DNA from 3 places in the Metabacillus herbersteinensis genome. Region 3 is predicted to be linked to each of the others. Evidence: riboswitches for the same ligand, from Rfam matches in the RefSeq annotation. Region 3 holds a riboswitch; each other region holds the start of a gene.

Region 1 (6,005 bases), on a different contig from region 3:
TACTATTCGTCCAAATAACATCGCTCCACTTGATAAAGATGAAGCAAAAAGTGGAGAAACTAGTTCACTATCAGTTGAAATTAAGGATCTGCGTACAATTGTGAAAGAGGTCGTTCGTAAAGCAACAGAAGGTGTCGATCTTTCTGAAGCAAAGGTCGTTGTTGCAGGTGGTCGTGGTGTTAAAAGTGAAGATGGCTTCAACCCTTTAAAAGAACTATCAGACGTTCTAGGCGGAGCTGTTGGAGCATCGCGGGGAGCATGTGATGCAGAATACTGTGACTATTCGCTACAAATTGGTCAAACTGGTAAAGTTGTAACTCCAGACTTGTATATCGCTTGTGGAATTTCAGGTGCTATCCAGCATTTAGCAGGGATGTCCAACTCTAAAATCATCGTTGCAATTAACAAAGACCCAGAAGCAAACATCTTCAAAGTAGCTGACTATGGAATCGTAGGAGACCTTTTCGAAGTAGTCCCACTGCTAACAGAAGAATTTAAAAAATTAAAAGTACATTCATAAGATAAAGCACGCCAAAGGCGTGCTTTACCCTTGCTCTTAAATAATCTTCTGGATTCTAATTGTAGCTGTTAAAATGAACTACTAACTGCTCCTCAAAGCAAATCCAAAAAGAGGGATGGAATGAACGAACAAAGTAGTTAGTAAAAAATACTTTTACACTACGAACGAAGTAATACATAAAAAGCCCTCTTTTATTTTCTTTCCTGCATGTTTTTTGCAGGAAAGAAAGGGGAAAGTAATATTGAGGCATATTGTTAGCTAGTTTGTTTCCTTAGGTGCTATACTTTAAACATAATTTAAAGCTTAATTAGGAGGAATTTCAATGGCAATTACAACTGTAACAGACCAAAATTTTTCAACAGAAACAAACGAAGGTGTTGTACTAGTAGACTTCTGGGCACCTTGGTGTGGACCTTGTAAAATGATCGCTCCAGTATTAGAAGAGCTAGATGCTGATATGGGTGATAAAATAAAAATCGCTAAATTAGATGTTGATGAAAACCAAGAAACCGCTGGGAAATACGGTGTAATGAGTATTCCAACACTACTTGTCTTTAAAAATGGTGAAGTTGTCGATAAAGCAGTAGGTTTCCAACCTAAAGAAGCTTTAGAAGACCTACTAAATAAACACGCTTAATCTAAAAAGCTGACTTAATGTCAGCTTTTTATTTTGCCATCAGCAGAATTTATATGAATTTTAAACTCAGTATGCGTTTCTGAATCCAGCTCCAGCGCCTAGCCCCGACGCACAGGATGTGCTAGTGCAGTCAATGCGACAGGACGTCGCGTTCTTGACTGCCTCGAGCTCATAAGTCAATTATAAATTGAAAGAACGCCTTCTATTTATAATCGTCTTATGCTTGTCGGGGCTGAACAAGGCGCTTGCGCTTATTTTGCCAACATTAGACAGAATAGTACAATTATTGCTTAGGAAATGATTGTGGTAACTTCGAGTTTTTGACAAAGGACGAAAGTGTTCTTAAGTGATACAATGACAGTATCATATTATTTGGAGTGTCTGCAGATGAAAGGGATTATTAAAGAAAAGCTTGCACTTCTTCCTGATCAGCCTGGCTGTTATATTATGAAGGATCGCCAAGGGACAATTATCTATATAGGCAAAGCGAAGGTGCTTAAAAATCGAGTGCGTTCGTATTTTACAGGATCACATGATGGAAAAACGCTGCGTTTAGTAAATGAAATTACAGACTTTGAATATATCGTTACATCTTCTAATATTGAAGCACTCATTTTAGAATTAAACTTAATTAAAAAGCATGATCCAAAATATAATGTCATGTTAAAAGATGATAAAACCTATCCTTTTATCAAAATTACAAATGAACGTCATCCTCGTTTAATTGTTACTCGTCAAGTGAAAAAAGATAAAAGCAAGTATTTTGGACCCTATCCTAATGTACAGGCTGCACGGGAAACGATTAAGCTGTTAGATCGCTTATATCCACTACGAAAATGCTCTACATTGCCAGATCGCGTTTGTCTTTATTACCACATGGGTCAATGTTTAGCACCATGTGTGAAAGATGTTTCGAACGAGACGAATCGTCAAATGGTAGAGGAAATTACTCGTTTTTTAAATGGTGGCTTTAAAAAGATTAAAGAAGATTTATCCGAGAAAATGAGTAAATCCTCTGAAGAGCTTGATTTTGAACGGGCAAAGGAATACCGGGATCAAATTGTTCATATTGAAGCAACAATGGAAAAGCAAAAGATGACAATGAATGACTTTGTTGATCGAGACGTTTTTGCTTATGCGTATGATAAAGGCTGGATGTGTGTTCAAGTTTTCTTCATTCGTCAAGGAAAGCTAATTGAACGTGATGTCTCAACATTTCCTATTTACGACACTCCTGACGAGGAATTTCTCACTTATCTAGGTCAATTTTACTCAAAAAACAATCATTTTCTTCCAAAAGAAATTCTCATTCCAGACAGTGTTGAACATGAGCTAGTGGAACAATTATTACAAGTCTCTACCATCCAGCCAAAGCGTGGTAAAAAGAAAGACCTTCTTTTATTAGCACATAAAAATGCAAAGATTGCCCTAAAGGAAAAGTTCTCTTTAATTGAACGAGATGAAGAACGGACAATTAAGGCAATTGAAAACATTGGGGAAAAGTTGAGTATTCACACACCACTTCGTATAGAAGCATTCGATAATTCGAATATCCAAGGAACGGATCCAGTTTCTGCAATGGTTGTATTTATTGACGGAAAGCCAGCAAAAAAAGACTACCGGAAGTATAAAATTAAGAGCGTTCAAGGACCCGATGATTATGAATCCATGCGCGAGGTCGTTAGAAGAAGATATAGCCGTGCTCTAAAGGAATCCTTGCCCCTACCTGACTTAATTATTATCGACGGAGGGAAAGGTCATCTAGCAGCTGCACAGGACGTATTGGAAAATGAATTAGCTCTAGAAATACCTGTTACAGGATTAGTTAAAGATGATAAACATCGAACTTCTGAGTTGTTGATTGGTAACCCACCAGTTATTGTTCAATTAGAACGAAATAGCCAAGAATTTTATTTATTACAAAGAATACAAGACGAAGTTCATCGTTTTGCGATAACGTTTCATCGACAAATACGTGGTAAAACAGCCTTTCAATCCATATTGGATGATATCCCTGGTATTGGTGAGAACAGGAAAAAAATGCTCCTGAAACATTTTGGTTCCGTTAAAAAAATGAAGGATGCTACCTTAGATGAGCTGAGGGAAGCGGGTATCCCTCCAAAAACGGCTCAAGCCTTACTAGAAAAATTAAAAGAATAAGCTATTGTTATTTCTAGATTACTTACGGAATTTTTATATTTTAAAGAATAAGTGTGCGTTTCTGAATCCAGCGCCTAGCCCCTCGAGGTCATAAGGCTGAACAAGGCGCTTGCGCTTTTTTTATTTATTTGATACAATTTTTACTAATTTCATATTTGATCGTTTCAAGTTCGTTAATGATGGTAGAGGTGCGAGCTTCAATAGTAAACAGTTAGAGGAGATTGGACTCCGAAGAAGACTGTTGAAAGGGAAGTTTCGCCGAAGTGATAAAGTTCCATTTCCTTTATTGCTGGTTTTGCACTGAAAAAGTGTAAGATTGTCAAGGATATTTATTCTTGGAGAGCTATCTCATTGTGTGAACGAAAATATTTTTTTCGTTTAGTAAGCAATGGGATAAGTAAATCTCATTGCTTTTTTGTATTTCATAAAAAAGTCAGGGACTAGTCCGAATCATAACAGTTCGATCTATGATAAAAAGGTGAAGGGTGAGGTTGTCGTTGGGAATTATCGTTCAAAAATTTGGTGGTACATCAGTAGGTTCTCCTGAAAAAATAGGTAACGTAGCGAGTCGAGTTATTCAAGAGAAACAAAACGGTCACGATATTGTCGTTGTGGTTTCAGCCATGGGGAAAACGACAGACCATCTTGTATCTCTTGCAAAAGAAATTACAGATCGCCCAAACAAACGAGAAATGGATATGTTACTTACAACAGGTGAACAAGTCACAGTTGCTTTGTTATCAATGGCGCTAACTGAAAAAGGATACGATGCCATTTCATTTACTGGTTGGCAAGCTGGCATTCAAACAGAATCAGTTCATAGCAATGCTAGAATTACACATATTGATTCAAATCAAGTACAACAGCAACTAAACAATGGAAAAATTGTAGTTGTTGCTGGATTCCAAGGTGCTTCAATCGAACAGCAAATTACGACATTAGGTCGAGGAGGCTCTGACACAACTGCAGTTGCACTTGCAGCAGCACTAAAAGCCGATAAATGTGATATTTATACGGATGTAACAGGAGTTTTTACAACCGACCCTCGGTTTATTAAAGGTGCTAGAAAGCTCTCAGCGATATCCTATGATGAAATGCTTGAGCTAGCGAATTTAGGTGCAGGAGTTTTACATCCAAGAGCTGTTGAATTTGCGAAGAATTACCAAGTTCCACTAGAGGTACGTTCAAGCATGGAGAATGAACGAGGGACAATTATTGAGGAGGAAACATCAATGGAACAAAACCTTGTAGTAAGAGGAATTGCATTTGAAGATCAAGTAACAAGAGTATCCATCTTGGGTCTTCCAAACGAATTAACAACGCTTTCGACTATTTTTTCCACATTAGCAAAACATAGTATTAACGTTGATATTATCATTCAAAGTACAACAAGTAGAGAGACAACGTCAATTTCTTTCTCGGTTAAAACTAGTGATCTAGAGGATACGATAAAAGTCCTAGAACAATACAAACAACAACTTAACTACAAAAAAATCGAATCTGAAAGTGGATTATCGAAAGTTTCAATTGTAGGTTCTGGGATGATTTCAAATCCAGGCGTAGCAGCAGAGATGTTTGATGTACTAGCAAATAAAGGGATATCAGTGAAAATGGTCAGTACGTCAGAAATTAAAGTTTCAACTGTCGTTTCACAGGAGCATATGGTACAAGCAGTTGAAGCACTACATGAAGCGTTTCAACTATCTAAACAAGAAGCAACAGTATAAAAAGTTTTCTTATTCAGGATAAAATAATTGCAGATAAAATGCGTATTAAAGAGGGTCTGACTGTATTAATGTCAGACCCATAAGCGTGCGATAAATCACAAAAAAACAGACGATATTATCTTTGACTTCTTTTTCCAAAAACAGCTACAGGTGAGGCGATCTCATCTTTTTGATCCCATTTAACAGTGAAAACAACTTTGTTTGCTCGTTTTTTTACTTGCTCGTATGTTTCGGTAATATGATTGTTCATTTGCTGTAATTGTTCGGCAACAAAGCCTGCTTCTAGCTGAAACGAAATTTCGTTTGATTTTTTAATGCGGAGTTGAATCATATCACTGCTTAATTCAAATTCCATTTCGTTCTTTTTATTTTGAACTAAATCCAAGTTTCCCCAGCCAGCAGCCAAGAAAAAGGAGATGAGCTCTTCTGTAGTTTGAACAGGGTATTTCCGCGCCAAGCTTTTACCCGCCCAATACAGCATTTGTGGATAATCTTGCCCTAGAATATCAGGAAGTAAAACTTCACGTAGAAGTTCATACCCAAATGCAGGCATTTGCAAATCCTTTAATTCTTGATAATCAGCCAAATAAGAATGTTTTTTCACGTTTTTCCCCTCTTTCATGAAGTATTATATAACAAGTACCGATGAGAAAAACATGAAATATAAGTAAAAAATGAAAATATAGATTAACTTTCTATCAATATATTGATAAAATAAAAATTAATAGGAACTACTATAATTATGATTTTTCTAAAAATTATAATTTATGAACACGTTTTCTTGACGCTTATTCAGGATGAGAGTAGAATATATTTGTCACATTTTATCAGTTTAAAGACTTTGGGGCTGGAAAATGGAGAAATAGAGTCCTAATGTTGAGCGCATTATTGATACTAGGGGGTAATTTTAAATGGCTGGAAACAAAGAGTTTATGAATCGCAGGCTACACTCATTACTAGG
Region 2 (6,005 bases), on a different contig from region 3:
TCTTGCTCTATTAGAAGGAAGAAAATCAGAGACAGACTGCACAGATAATATAAAGAGTATGAAGATGGTTTTTGGAGCATTAGAAAGTGCTGATAAAGGACAAAAAATTTCTTTAACTTAATAGGAATATTTGTATTTTAGATCATAAATCTACTTAAGGAGAGATCAATGATTCTCTCCTTTGTTTTTAGTTAGCCTTAAAAAAACATATCTATATCATATAAGAGCTATGTCTAATCCCACTATGTAACAGCTATCCAATCAACGGCTTCAAACTAAAATAATCTAAAGCCTGATTAACTAGATGAAGATCATATATTCTTTTTTCTAAGCAAAACTGAATGACCAAATCGTAGGTTTCACTATCAGACAATGAATAACCTGCAGAGCTTAAGAGCTCATTGGTGTCTTCTTCATTTAGCTCAAGTGCAAATGCGAGAGCAATCATGGTGTTTTTCTTAGGATGATAATTTAGATTCGATCGTATTTTGGAAAAGTGCTTGCGGTCGATTCCGGCCTTTTTGTAAATCTCTATGTCACTTGCACCCTTTTTATCAATGAAACTGAACAATACCTGGTTCAGTGTGGGTTTGCGGTTTATTTTAATAAAATCTTCTAATTCAATCTGTTGTATGTCTTCAAAAATACTATTCTCAATATTAGGAGCCGATTTACAATCCTCTAATTGAAAACTGCTCAAATGAAGTTGTACAAACTCCCGTAATTCTTCAATTATCATCTTATCAAGCATATGGCCCACCCTCCCTTAAATGTCGCTTAACAGGCGACCACATTATGAATAAATTCATTTAGAATTATATCATGAACAAATAGAGAGGATGTTTAGTATGAATCAAAATTTAACAGAAATTATCTTCCTGCTTGATCGGAGTGGATCAATGGCTGGGCTTGAAAGTGATACCATTGGAGGGTTTAATGCCTTAATTGAAAAGCAGTGCAAACTAGAAGGTGAAACGATGCTCACAGTAGCCCTCTTTGATGACAGCTATGAGATAGTATGGAATGGTATTGATGCAAACAATGCAAGACTAACAGACAAGGAGTATTATGTAAGGGGATGTACAGCACTTCTTGACGCAGTCGGAAAAGCCATTTTGGATGTGCGCCAAAGGTTATCTAATACTAGTGAAGAGCAAAAGCCAGGTAAGGTTATCTTTGTGATTACAACAGATGGTATGGAAAATGCGAGTAGTGAGTTTAATTATAAAAAAGTAAGAGAGCTCATAAAGCACCAGCAAGAGAAATACAATTGGGAGTTTATTTTCATTGGAGCAAATATTGATGCTACAAAAGAAGCAGATAGTATAGGAATAGATAAGGATCATGCATATAACTTTGAAGCATCAGAAATTGGTGTTGAAAGTATGTATTCCATGGTTAATGAGGAACTATCAGAGAGAAGACAGAAACGGTTTTTATGATAATGGAACACTCCCAAGTCACTTTCTGGTTTGGGGGTGTTTTTTACTAAGAAAATTCCCTAGGGTATAATGAAAGTATTCGTTAAAATTCGATAGAAACACACACAATAAATTGCAAAAATAAGGAGCAAACCATGAACAACTATAAATTAACCATTCAATATGACGGCGGACGCTATAAAGGCTGGCAGCGGCTCGGTGAAGGTGAAAACTCAATTCAAGGAAAGATAGAAAATGTTTTATCAGAGATGGTAGGGAAAAAGACTGAAATCATTGGATGCAGCAGAACAGATGCAGGTGTACATGCTTTTGCTCAAATAGCCAATTTTATAATCAGTGAGAATCTAACAGAGTCTGAAATCAAGAAGTATTTGAATAAATATTTACCCAATGATATCAGCATAATAGAGGTTGTGTCAGTTCCAGACCGTTTTCATGCCCGTTATAATGCCAAAGATAAAACCTATGTGTATAAGATTTGGAACGAGGATCATACAAATCCTTTCATGCGAAAGTACAGCATGCATGTTGAAGAAAAGTTGAATATCACAAAAATGAAAAAAGCATGTCAACATTTCATAGGTGAACATGACTTTACTACTTTTTCAAATGCCAAATCTAAGAAAAAGTCCATGGTGCGTGAAATACATTCTTTAGATATAGAAGAAAATGCCGGCTTTATTCAAATAAGAGTGCGAGGTAATGGATTTCTTCATAATATGGTAAGAAAAATTGTCGGAACGTTGATAGACGTTGGGTTGGGAAAGATAGAGGGTGAAAGTATACCGAGTATTTTAGATTCAAAAGAACGGAACCAAGCTGGTTTTCCAGCAGAGCCGGGTGGGCTTTATTTGGAGAAAGTTGAGTTTTAGATATACGTCCTCTCTACCCAATCTTTAGAAAAAGCTTATTAGATACCAAGAAAACCACCCTGCGTCTTAGGAAGCAAGGTGGTTTTTCAAAAAAAGCATATTTAATTTTAACAACTGATTCATAGTTATTCTAAGCAAAAACGGATAAGGGGAATTAGGGTTTTTAATGATAGCTAAAATCTTACCACCAATTTACCTAATACTAGAAGTACCTACTAATGATTCAGGTGTCATCCCCAGTACTAATTGACTGATATTTGCGTATCCGGTACTTCTAAACTCAGCAAAAGTTTGTTTCAATACTTGGAAATCAAGATCATCTTTTAGTTTTTGTAATTCTTTTTTATACAAGCGTAGAACAGAGCGAGAAACAAAGTTCGGGGCACATTGGCAGGGATCTTCATCCATAATTAAGCATCCCATATATTGATATTTAAATTGAAATGCACGAGTAAGGTTAACCATATCAAATAATTTTTCAACAAGGTTAGGATAGTCTTTTTTTAATTTTTCAAGGGTTACAGATATAGCGTTTAATTTATCAAGACTAGATAAAGTTACCATCATTTTTCCTCCTTTTATTGGTCCCAAGGTTTTTTCAGCGAAATAAACTCAGCTAATTCTTTACTTTTCTGCCTTCTAAATTTACGCATTTCTGCTCTTTCTTTACCTGTTTTGTAAATAATGTACCATATAGCTTGGAGTACTATTTGGCTTTTAATTATTTCAAGATTCTTGCTTCGTGAGATATCTGACAATTCAATAAGTTAAGCATTGAATTTAATTTACGATTCTATATTTGCTAGAAATTTGCTTCCGTACCTTACTTCTTTGCTTTAGAAATAAGCTAAACATAAATCGTAGTAAATGGGGCATACTTTACATAAAAGTACTCGGGAGGGTAGTGAGTATGCATGTAGCAATTACTATTTTAACTATTATGGCTTCTTTTAAGTGGGGAAATTGGAAAAGCTGGAGAGAATACCAGGCTAGTATGTTTTTTATTGCCACAGGTGGTTTGCTTTACGAATATATCGTACAAGAAAATTCCTTGTGGAAGTTTCATCCCGATTTGCTTTACGGTCAAGAAATGACAGTAATTGTTTATGCTCTTATAACTATGCCCGTTAGCATCTTCCTCTTTCTCTCCCATTTTCCCGAGAGACTGTTTCGAAGACTAATTTACATATTGGTTTGGTCTGGAATTTACATATCTGTTGAATGGATCTTACATATGTTTGGGAGGATTTCATATCAGAGTGGCTGGTTATTCTGGTATTCTTTTTTATTTGATGTTGTCATGTTCTCGGTCATTGCCCTACATCAATACTATCCATTCAGAGCCTATATTTTATCGATAATTATAATCATTTTCTTGATATCTTATTTCCAAGTCCCATTTAAATTTGCTTGAAAATTAAAAGTATCTGTGTCAAAACCCGGATATTAAGAAACAGGGTGTTAAATGATGGAAAATAATATTAATTTTTTCGTAGATTAAGTCTTACCGGAGTTCTTACAGTTGTATTATCATGAGTGTAACCACTTAAAGTTTGTCAAACTACCCCAACTTATTGGAACAGTTGAGCCACCTTGACAGCAAAAAAATATTATCGTAAACTATCATTAATAACTGAATATAACCTCACTTTTAATAGTGAGGTAGAGGCGCGATATTTAACAGTCCTTAGAGGAGTTTGAGAAGCTATGATTCTAAAGGAGAAGGAAATGTCGCCGAAGTTTGTAATATTTCTCTATATTACATGCTGGGTCTGTAGTGAAGAACTGCAGGACTGTCTCAATAAACGTCCCGGTTTATTGAGTGTGCTATCTCATGTGGGAAAAAACGAGGATTTGGGCCAACCATACATATGTGACCTGAGTTTATCTCAGGTCTTTTTTGTGTAGGTTGGCCTTTTTAGAATATTTAGAACACGATTAAACATATAGTTACCAAAAGGGGAGAACTGTCATGAGAAAAAAATCGTTATTATTTTTTACGATGTTGCTTTCAACAATTTTGCTACTAGCAGGATGTGGGTCAGGTAGTTCAGAAACTACAGGGTCATCAGCTGAAGCAGACACATTTAAGGTTGGTCTAGAAGCTGGATATGCACCATTCAACTGGACTCAGATGGATGATTCCAACGATGGAGTAAAAATTGATGGCAATGCAGAGTATGCAGGTGGATATGATGTCGAAATTGCAAAGAGAATTGCTGAAGATCTAGGAAAAGAATTAGTGATTGTCAAAACGGAATGGGATGGCCTTGTACCAGCACTAACTTCAGGTAAAATCGATGCAATTATTGCAGGTATGTCACCAACAGCAGAACGTAAAGAGACAATCGACTTCTCAGAAAACTATTACACATCTGATTTAGTAATGGTCGTAAAAAAAGGTGGAGACTATGAAGGTGTTACTTCGATCCAAGATTTCAAAGGAGCAAAAGTAACGGCTCAATTAAATACCTTTCACTATTCAGTAATTGAGCAAATTGAAGGTGTATCTCAGGAAACTGCTATGGACAACTTTCCAGCAATGAGAGTGGCTCTTGAATCAGGGATGATTGATGGCTATGTGTCAGAACGTCCAGAAGCAATCAGTGCTTCTGCGGCAAATGAAAACTTTGCAATGGTCGAATTCGCAGAAGGATTTGCTACATCTGATGATGATACAGCAATCGCGGTCGGACTTGCAAAAGATAGTGAATTAACGGAGAAAATCAATGAAGCATTAGCAGCTATCTCAGAGGAAGATCGTCAAAACATTATGGATACAGCAATTAAGAATCAACCAGCTGCAGAATAATGAGAATGTGATACCGGCTGCATTTTTTTTGCAGTCGGTTTTGTTTTTTTAATAAAGGGGGAGAACTATGAGTCTTGAGTGGGTCGTAACCATTGTTTCAAACAATTGGCCTATGTTCATTCGTGGAGCTGGAATGACTCTATTAATCTCAATGATTGGTACGATAATAGGTGCGATCATTGGTTTAGTAATAGGAGTTATTCATACAATTCCAATGCCTGAACGAGGAGCAAAGAGAAGTATTCTTAAAGTAATTAATGCCATTCTTTCTATTTATATCGAATTTTTCCGAGGAACACCTATGATCGTCCAAGCGATGGTCATTTATTATGGCTCTGCTTTAGCATTTAATATCGATATGGACATATTAGTCGCAGCGTTCTTTATCGTATCGATTAATACTGGGGCTTACATGGCAGAAATTGTTCGAGGTGGGATTATTTCTGTCGAAAAGGGACAATTTGAATCGGCTCAAGCGATTGGTATGAATCATCTTCAAACGATGATTCATATTGTCTTACCACAAGTTGTTCGTAATATTTTACCAGCAACAAGCAATCAATTTATAATTAACATAAAAGATACATCAGTATTAAACGTAATTGGTGTAACGGAATTGTTTTTCCTGACAAAATCAGTTGCAGGAAACAATTTCAGATACTTTGAATCGTTTTTTGTCGCGTGCATTTTGTATTTCATCATGACGTTTACGATAACAAGAATTTTGCGAGTTATTGAAAGAAAATTAGATGGTCCCGAAAATTACAATATGATGGATAATCAAAGATAGAGATACCAGAAGAGATGTTGCGTAGAACAAGATCGCGTGCGGAAATCTATAGAAAACAAAGGATGAGATATATGGAAAAAGTCATTGAT
Region 3 (6,005 bases):
GTTACAAATATTCCTTGGTATGTTTTAGCAGCTGTTGATCAATATGAGAGAAATGTACGTCATTCAAGAAAAGATATACCAAAAGCAGATGGGTTAATTGAAATTTATGTAAAGCCTGAAGTGTGGGCAGGTCCATTGAATCCAAATCTTAATGATAACAATCCTCTGAGTATCGGTTTGTTTGGAGGTATTGGAGTAGATGGTAATGGCGATGGTCTCGCAAACCAAAAAGATGACGAGGATATCTTATTTACGTTTGCTAACTACCTGATGTCTTACGGAGCTGATGTTGACAATATAAAAATTGGTTTGTGGGACTTTTATCAACGAGATAAAACGGTCGGGATCATTATGGGTCATATGAAGTTATATAAAAACTATGACCGATTAAATTTAGATGACCATGCCTTCCCAGTACCACTTAGATCAAATTTCAGTTATAAAAACACATGGGGTGACGCTCGAGGCTGGGGTGGGCGTAGAATTCATGAAGGTACTGATATTTTTGCTAGTTATGGTGTGCCAGTTCGCTCGACTTGCTATGGTGTTATAGAGATGAAGGGCTGGAATCGATTCGGAGGCTGGAGAGTTGGCATACGAGATCTCGACAACATGTATCACTACTTCGCCCATCTTAATGGTTTTGCAGATGGCCTGCAAGCAGGACAGATTGTTGAACCTGGACAAATCATCGGCTCTGTCGGAAGCTCAGGATATGGTCCTCCTGGAACTGCAGGGAAGTTCCCACCACATTTGCATTATGGACTCTATAAAGACAACGGACGAACAGAATGGTCCTTTGATTCATATCCACACTTGAAATCATGGGAACGTGCAGATCGACAGAAGAACAGAAAAAAATAACCGGCGAATAAATTCGCCGGCCTTCTTTATTTATTTGCTTTTGCCTTAACTACTGCATTTGCAATGCTAGCAGCTAAGCCTCCCCAGATGATAACAATACCAACAATCATCATTGTAATTGCTCCACCACTCATTATGAGACCCCCTTGCCAGTAGAAGTTGAGGATACTACGTCAGTTTTCGAACGCTTCATCGAGAATAGGATTCCAACGAAAAGTGCACCGAATGCAATGGTCCAACCCCAATTGAATAGGAATTCTCTTGGATACTCACCATACTCACTAGTTAAGTTTGTTCTTAAGTTATCAAACATCATGTAGCCTAGTACGACCGGTGTAATAACACCTAAACAAATTCTCCACCACGCACCTAGTTGAATATCTGATAATCCGTTAGCATGAGCTTGAAGGTTCTTCAGTTCCTTTGCAAACCATGCAACAGCTAGAACTGATACAAAACCAGCTAACGTAACACCAAATGTGTTGATAAAATAGTCTACTGAGTCAAGGAAATATAGTCCACCTTGTGTAGCAAAGATTAAAGATAAAATTGCTGAAAGTCCGCCACCAAAAATAATTGATTTTGTTCTTGAAATGCCGAATTTCTCTTGAACTCCAGCAACAAATGTTTCAACTATTGAAATAAGTGAAGTTAAGCCTGCTAAGATAAGTGATCCAAAGAATAAGAAGCCGAATAATTCATTAAATGCAGGGAATTCGTTAATGATTTGCGGGAAAACAACAAATGCTAATCCTACACCTGCAGATACTACTTCTTCGACCGGAACACCTTGCTGCTTAGCCATGAATCCTAGAACACTAAATACACCAATACCTGCTAAAACTTCAAAGGCAGAGTTACCAAAACCTGTAATAAAGGCATTGTTTGTAATATCTGATTTTTTTGGTAGATAACTAGAATAAGTAACCATAATAACAAAAGCAATTGATAAACTAAAAAAGATTTGTCCGTAAGCTGCTACCCATACAGAGCCATCAAGGATCTTACTCCAATCCGGTTTAAAGAATGCCTCTAATCCTAATAAAGCGCCATCTAAGGTAAGTGCTCTAATACAAATAATCGTGAAAATAACAACTAATGTTGGAATAAAAATTTTGTTGGCGATTTCAATTCCCTTTTTAACTCCTGCAAATAAGACTCCTAAAGTCACAACCCATACAATGATTAACGGAATTAATACACCTGGTACTAAACTTCCGAAATCTCCTGGGGTTTCAGCTAGCTTTAAATGTTCCCCATACAAGAAACCTTCTGGGTCATCACCCCATGCTAGACTAAATGAAAAGACTGAGTAAGACATTGCCCAAGCGATAATGACTGCATAATAAGTAGAAATAACAAATGCAATGGTTACTTGCCACCAACCAATCCATGATTTTCCTTGACCTAGTCGGCCGTATGATGTAGGTGCTGATCCACGATACTTATGACCTATCGTAAATTCCATGATTAGAAGAGGAATACCAGCAGTCAATAAAGCAAATAAATACGGTAAGAAAAATGCTCCTCCTCCATTTTCATATGCTGTTGCTGGGAACCTCCAAATATTACCTAAACCTACTGCGGAGCCAACAGCCGCTAAAATAAAGCCTGCCCTTGTACCCCACTGCGGACGATTTTCCATATCTTTCTACCCCTTTCTTATTCTCTCTTTTTAAAAATGAGAACAATTGGAAATTAGCTAATCTTCTGACTATTCAAATCTATACATAGTATATACGGACATAATGCCTATGTCAAAATAAAATTAAAAATAATACTATATTAAAATGTTATTTAAAGAACAAAAAAATGACACCATAGTTGGTATCACGCTGGTAAAATAAGGTTTTACATATAATCTCACACACTTTAAAACGTTAACATGGTAATGAAGGATAATATTATAGAGACGTTTTTCAACATCTTTTCTCTTTCCTCACTCCTCTTATATCGATTATTGTACCTAGTTTTTTAAATAGAGAGTGAATAAATTGTAACTATTTATTTTAAAAAAAAAGAAAAAAACAAAGGCAGCATTGCCTCTGTTTCTTAGTTCCTGATCAATTTATTGTTTCTGCTTACATAAAAAAATACAAATGCCCCTAAAATTAGAATCACGGCAATAAACCCTAAAATTGCACTCCCAGTTAACCCTAAAATCAAGTATCCAATTGCACCAATTCCACCACCGACTAACGCATAAGGCAGCTGTGTCATCACGTGGTCAATATGATGACTTCCTGCCCCTGTAGAGGAAAGGATGGTTGTATCTGAAATTGGTGAACAATGATCACCTAGAACAGCTCCTGCAAGAACTGCGGCCATTGCAGGTAATAACAAATTTATATCCGTTGCAGCTGTTATTTCTCCCGCGATTGGAAGCATGATCCCGAAAGTTCCCCAAGATGTACCTGTTGCAAATGCCATTGCAGAACCTAACAAAAATAAAATAACTGGTAAAAATGCAACATTTAAGTTTGATCTTTCAACCAGACTAGCTAAATATTCCCCTGTTTCTAGTTGACCAATTAGATCAACAATTACCCATGCAAGCATTAATATATAAATCGCAGGAAGCATTGATTTTATACCTTCCAAAATTCCTTTAGGCAAGTAGCTAGCACTAATACCCTTGCTAAAGTATAAAATGAAGGTTACAGCTAATCCGAACAAACCACCGTATAATAGAGACGCAGACACATCAGTATTTTCAAAAATAGCGAAAATGTCTACAGCTGCTCCTACTTCAATTGCAGTGTAGCCTGTCCACAAAAATGCACCGACTGTTCCCACAATCAGTGACACAATTGGCCACACAAGGTTAGCAACTGTCCCTTTGTCACTTGTAGGGAGATCTTCTTTTACATCACCTAGAGGCTCCTTTGAAGGATCGACTACCTCACCCGTTTTAATAGCACGCTCTTCATGAACCTTCATACTGCCTAGGTTAATATTAAAGTATGCTGTTGCGAACACGAGCAACAGTGCTGCTAACACATAATAATTCATTGGTATCATTGCCACAAACGCCGATAATGGTGTGTACTCTGTTACACCATGTGTAGCTAAAATTGTACCAATCATTGCGATAATATACGCTCCCCAGCTTGAAATTGGAGAAATCACACAAACTGGAGCTGATGTTGAATCAATAATATACGCTAATTTGGCACGTGATACGCGTTGACGATCTGTGATTGGACGACTAACTTGACCTACTGCCAGGGCATTAAAATAATCATCGATAAAAATTAAGACTCCAAGTAATGCCGCTGTGAATTGTGCGCCTGCACGTGTTTTTACACGTTTCTCAGCCCATTGCCCAAAAGCTCGGCTGCCTCCAGAAATTGAAATGAGTGCCGTTACAATGCCTAAAATAATTAAGAATAGCAGGATATAAACATTCCATGTATTGAGTGCACCATCTGAAATAAAGATGGCCTTAAACGCACCAAAAATTGTCCAAAATGTGTTTTCACCTGAAAAATTAGTTAACAGAAGTGCTGCTGATAAAATTCCAACGCCAAGAGACAATAAAACTCTTCTCGTTAAAATAACCATCAAAATTGCAATAATGGGGGGAATTATAGAAAAAAGAGTGCCTTCCATGAGAAACCTCCTAAGATTTTTTTGAGGGCACTACTTCGCGAGTGGATAAAAACATTGAAAAAAAACGCAAAATAAAAAAGAGTATGATAGAAAATAACTATCATTACTCCCCCTATAAGATGTAATGTTATGTTATCCTCCATCCCGATCAGTAGCGCTCCACCATAGATAGTATCTATAATGACAGTATTACCCTTATTCAGTGCAATACCAGCAAACGGAGCTCCGACATTCTCCATTTACTTCGGCGAAAAATCCTTTTTCTTATGATCACAGTTGTCATCCTCACATAAGATACTCATATTTCCCGCTCCTCTACCTCATCTAGAGATAAGGTGGTAGTACGATCAAATTATATTAAGAAATTATATCAAAGTTTTATTCTTCCATCAACTAGGGTTTTTCTGGTAGTTGGATCGATGGTGAACTATCGTTACTTTCATTAAAGTAGAGAGGAACATCCCCTCTTATATTATCTTTAATTACAGGAATAGTGTTATGAATTGTTGCTCGCTCTGTTGCGAAAGGTAATATGATTTGAACTGTTACTTCTGTGTAAATTGAGATTTCATATATAGCATTATTTATTCCATACTCTGTAATTTTGTATTTTGGATCAGTATGGACGTCACCGATTAGATAAAAGCGAATAGGTATTTTCGGCCCTAATGTACTTAACAGAGCATTACCAGTTGCTCTTCCTAAAGGTATATCATAGATAATTCCTGAGTTTTCTTTTATATCCTTTTTCGGTTCTCCTGGATCTGAAGTATTAAAGTTGCCCATTTCTACTTCTTCTAACTTTTTTGTAATATTGTCTGTTACCCTTCTTAGAGCTTTATTTACTACTCTTGTGTTATATCTAGTGGAATTAATATTACCATCATTGTCTTTATCCTCAATATATAAGCTTGCAGCTTCTTCGTCTGTAAAAAGCTCTCCTTCTACTGCTTCTTGAATAATAAGTGTAGCAATAGATGTAGCCTCAAGTTCAGCAATACTCATTAAAGTGGGTTCTATTTGCTCCTCTATATACCACAGTCCCCCAACAGTCATAAATATAAAAATCACCAACGAAAGTAACAGCACATATCGAAAAGGCAAGGGCCCTCTTTTTGGAGGACGTCCACGAAATTTAGCCAAACAAATCCCTCCTTACAAGCTATACTTATGCATGCAAGGAGGGATGTACGCTCTTAATTTAATTCTAAGTTTAAATTTTTTTATAGTAACCGAAATTACACCATTTTTAACATTGCGTCTCTTCCAATGGTTCCAACTGTAATTCCATACTTTTCAGCTTCATATGTGACCGATTCTAACGGTGCGTCAAGCAATTGTTCAATTGTTCTTACGCCAACTGCTCTTCCTGCGATGATACCTCGATCTTTTAATTTTTCATTTAATAATCCAACATCCAATGCACCACACATAATGTAACCTTTGTCATTTGTGACAGCCATAAAATTTGTTTTCGGCAGTGCTACAGTAATAGCGGTAAACTGTTGATCTTCAATGATAATTGGGGT

The links. Region 3 has a riboswitch for lysine ahead of ACFFIX_RS05555 (Na+/H+ antiporter NhaC family protein). Riboswitches for the same ligand answer to the same signal wherever they lie in the genome.
Region 1: linked by a shared signal. The riboswitch ahead of ACFFIX_RS01970 (aspartate kinase) and the one ahead of ACFFIX_RS05555 (Na+/H+ antiporter NhaC family protein) in region 3 are both predicted to bind lysine.
Region 2: linked by a shared signal. The riboswitch ahead of ACFFIX_RS17220 (transporter substrate-binding domain-containing protein) and the one ahead of ACFFIX_RS05555 (Na+/H+ antiporter NhaC family protein) in region 3 are both predicted to bind lysine.

The regions. Positions count from the first base shown of each region.
Region 1 is NZ_JBHLVO010000001.1:382,368-388,372, reverse strand. Features, by position in the region: gene ACFFIX_RS01985 (electron transfer flavoprotein subunit alpha/FixB family protein) at 1-520, shown strand, start outside; gene trxA (thioredoxin) at 843-1,157, shown strand; gene uvrC (excinuclease ABC subunit UvrC) at 1,545-3,317, shown strand; lysine riboswitch at 3,493-3,671, shown strand; gene ACFFIX_RS01970 (aspartate kinase) at 3,815-5,044, shown strand; gene ACFFIX_RS01965 (YslB family protein) at 5,160-5,666, opposite strand; gene ACFFIX_RS01960 (succinate dehydrogenase cytochrome b558 subunit) at 5,956-6,005, shown strand, end outside.
Region 2 is NZ_JBHLVO010000017.1:1,101-7,105, reverse strand. Features, by position in the region: gene ACFFIX_RS17250 (Gfo/Idh/MocA family protein) at 1-121, shown strand, start outside; gene ACFFIX_RS17245 (hypothetical protein) at 254-751, opposite strand; gene ACFFIX_RS17240 (vWA domain-containing protein) at 849-1,442, shown strand; gene truA (tRNA pseudouridine(38-40) synthase TruA) at 1,577-2,314, shown strand; gene ACFFIX_RS17230 (hypothetical protein) at 2,507-2,878, opposite strand; gene ACFFIX_RS17225 (CBO0543 family protein) at 3,225-3,728, shown strand; lysine riboswitch at 3,970-4,152, shown strand; gene ACFFIX_RS17220 (transporter substrate-binding domain-containing protein) at 4,287-5,126, shown strand; gene ACFFIX_RS17215 (amino acid ABC transporter permease) at 5,194-5,916, shown strand; gene ACFFIX_RS17210 (amino acid ABC transporter ATP-binding protein) at 5,988-6,005, shown strand, end outside.
Region 3 is NZ_JBHLVO010000003.1:112,445-118,449, reverse strand. Features, by position in the region: gene ACFFIX_RS05570 (M23 family metallopeptidase) at 1-864, shown strand, start outside; gene ACFFIX_RS05565 (methionine/alanine import family NSS transporter small subunit) at 891-998, opposite strand; gene ACFFIX_RS05560 (sodium-dependent transporter) at 998-2,509, opposite strand; gene ACFFIX_RS05555 (Na+/H+ antiporter NhaC family protein) at 2,917-4,476, opposite strand; lysine riboswitch at 4,621-4,802, opposite strand; gene yunB (sporulation protein YunB) at 4,870-5,619, opposite strand; gene ACFFIX_RS05545 (YunC family protein) at 5,715-6,005, opposite strand, start outside.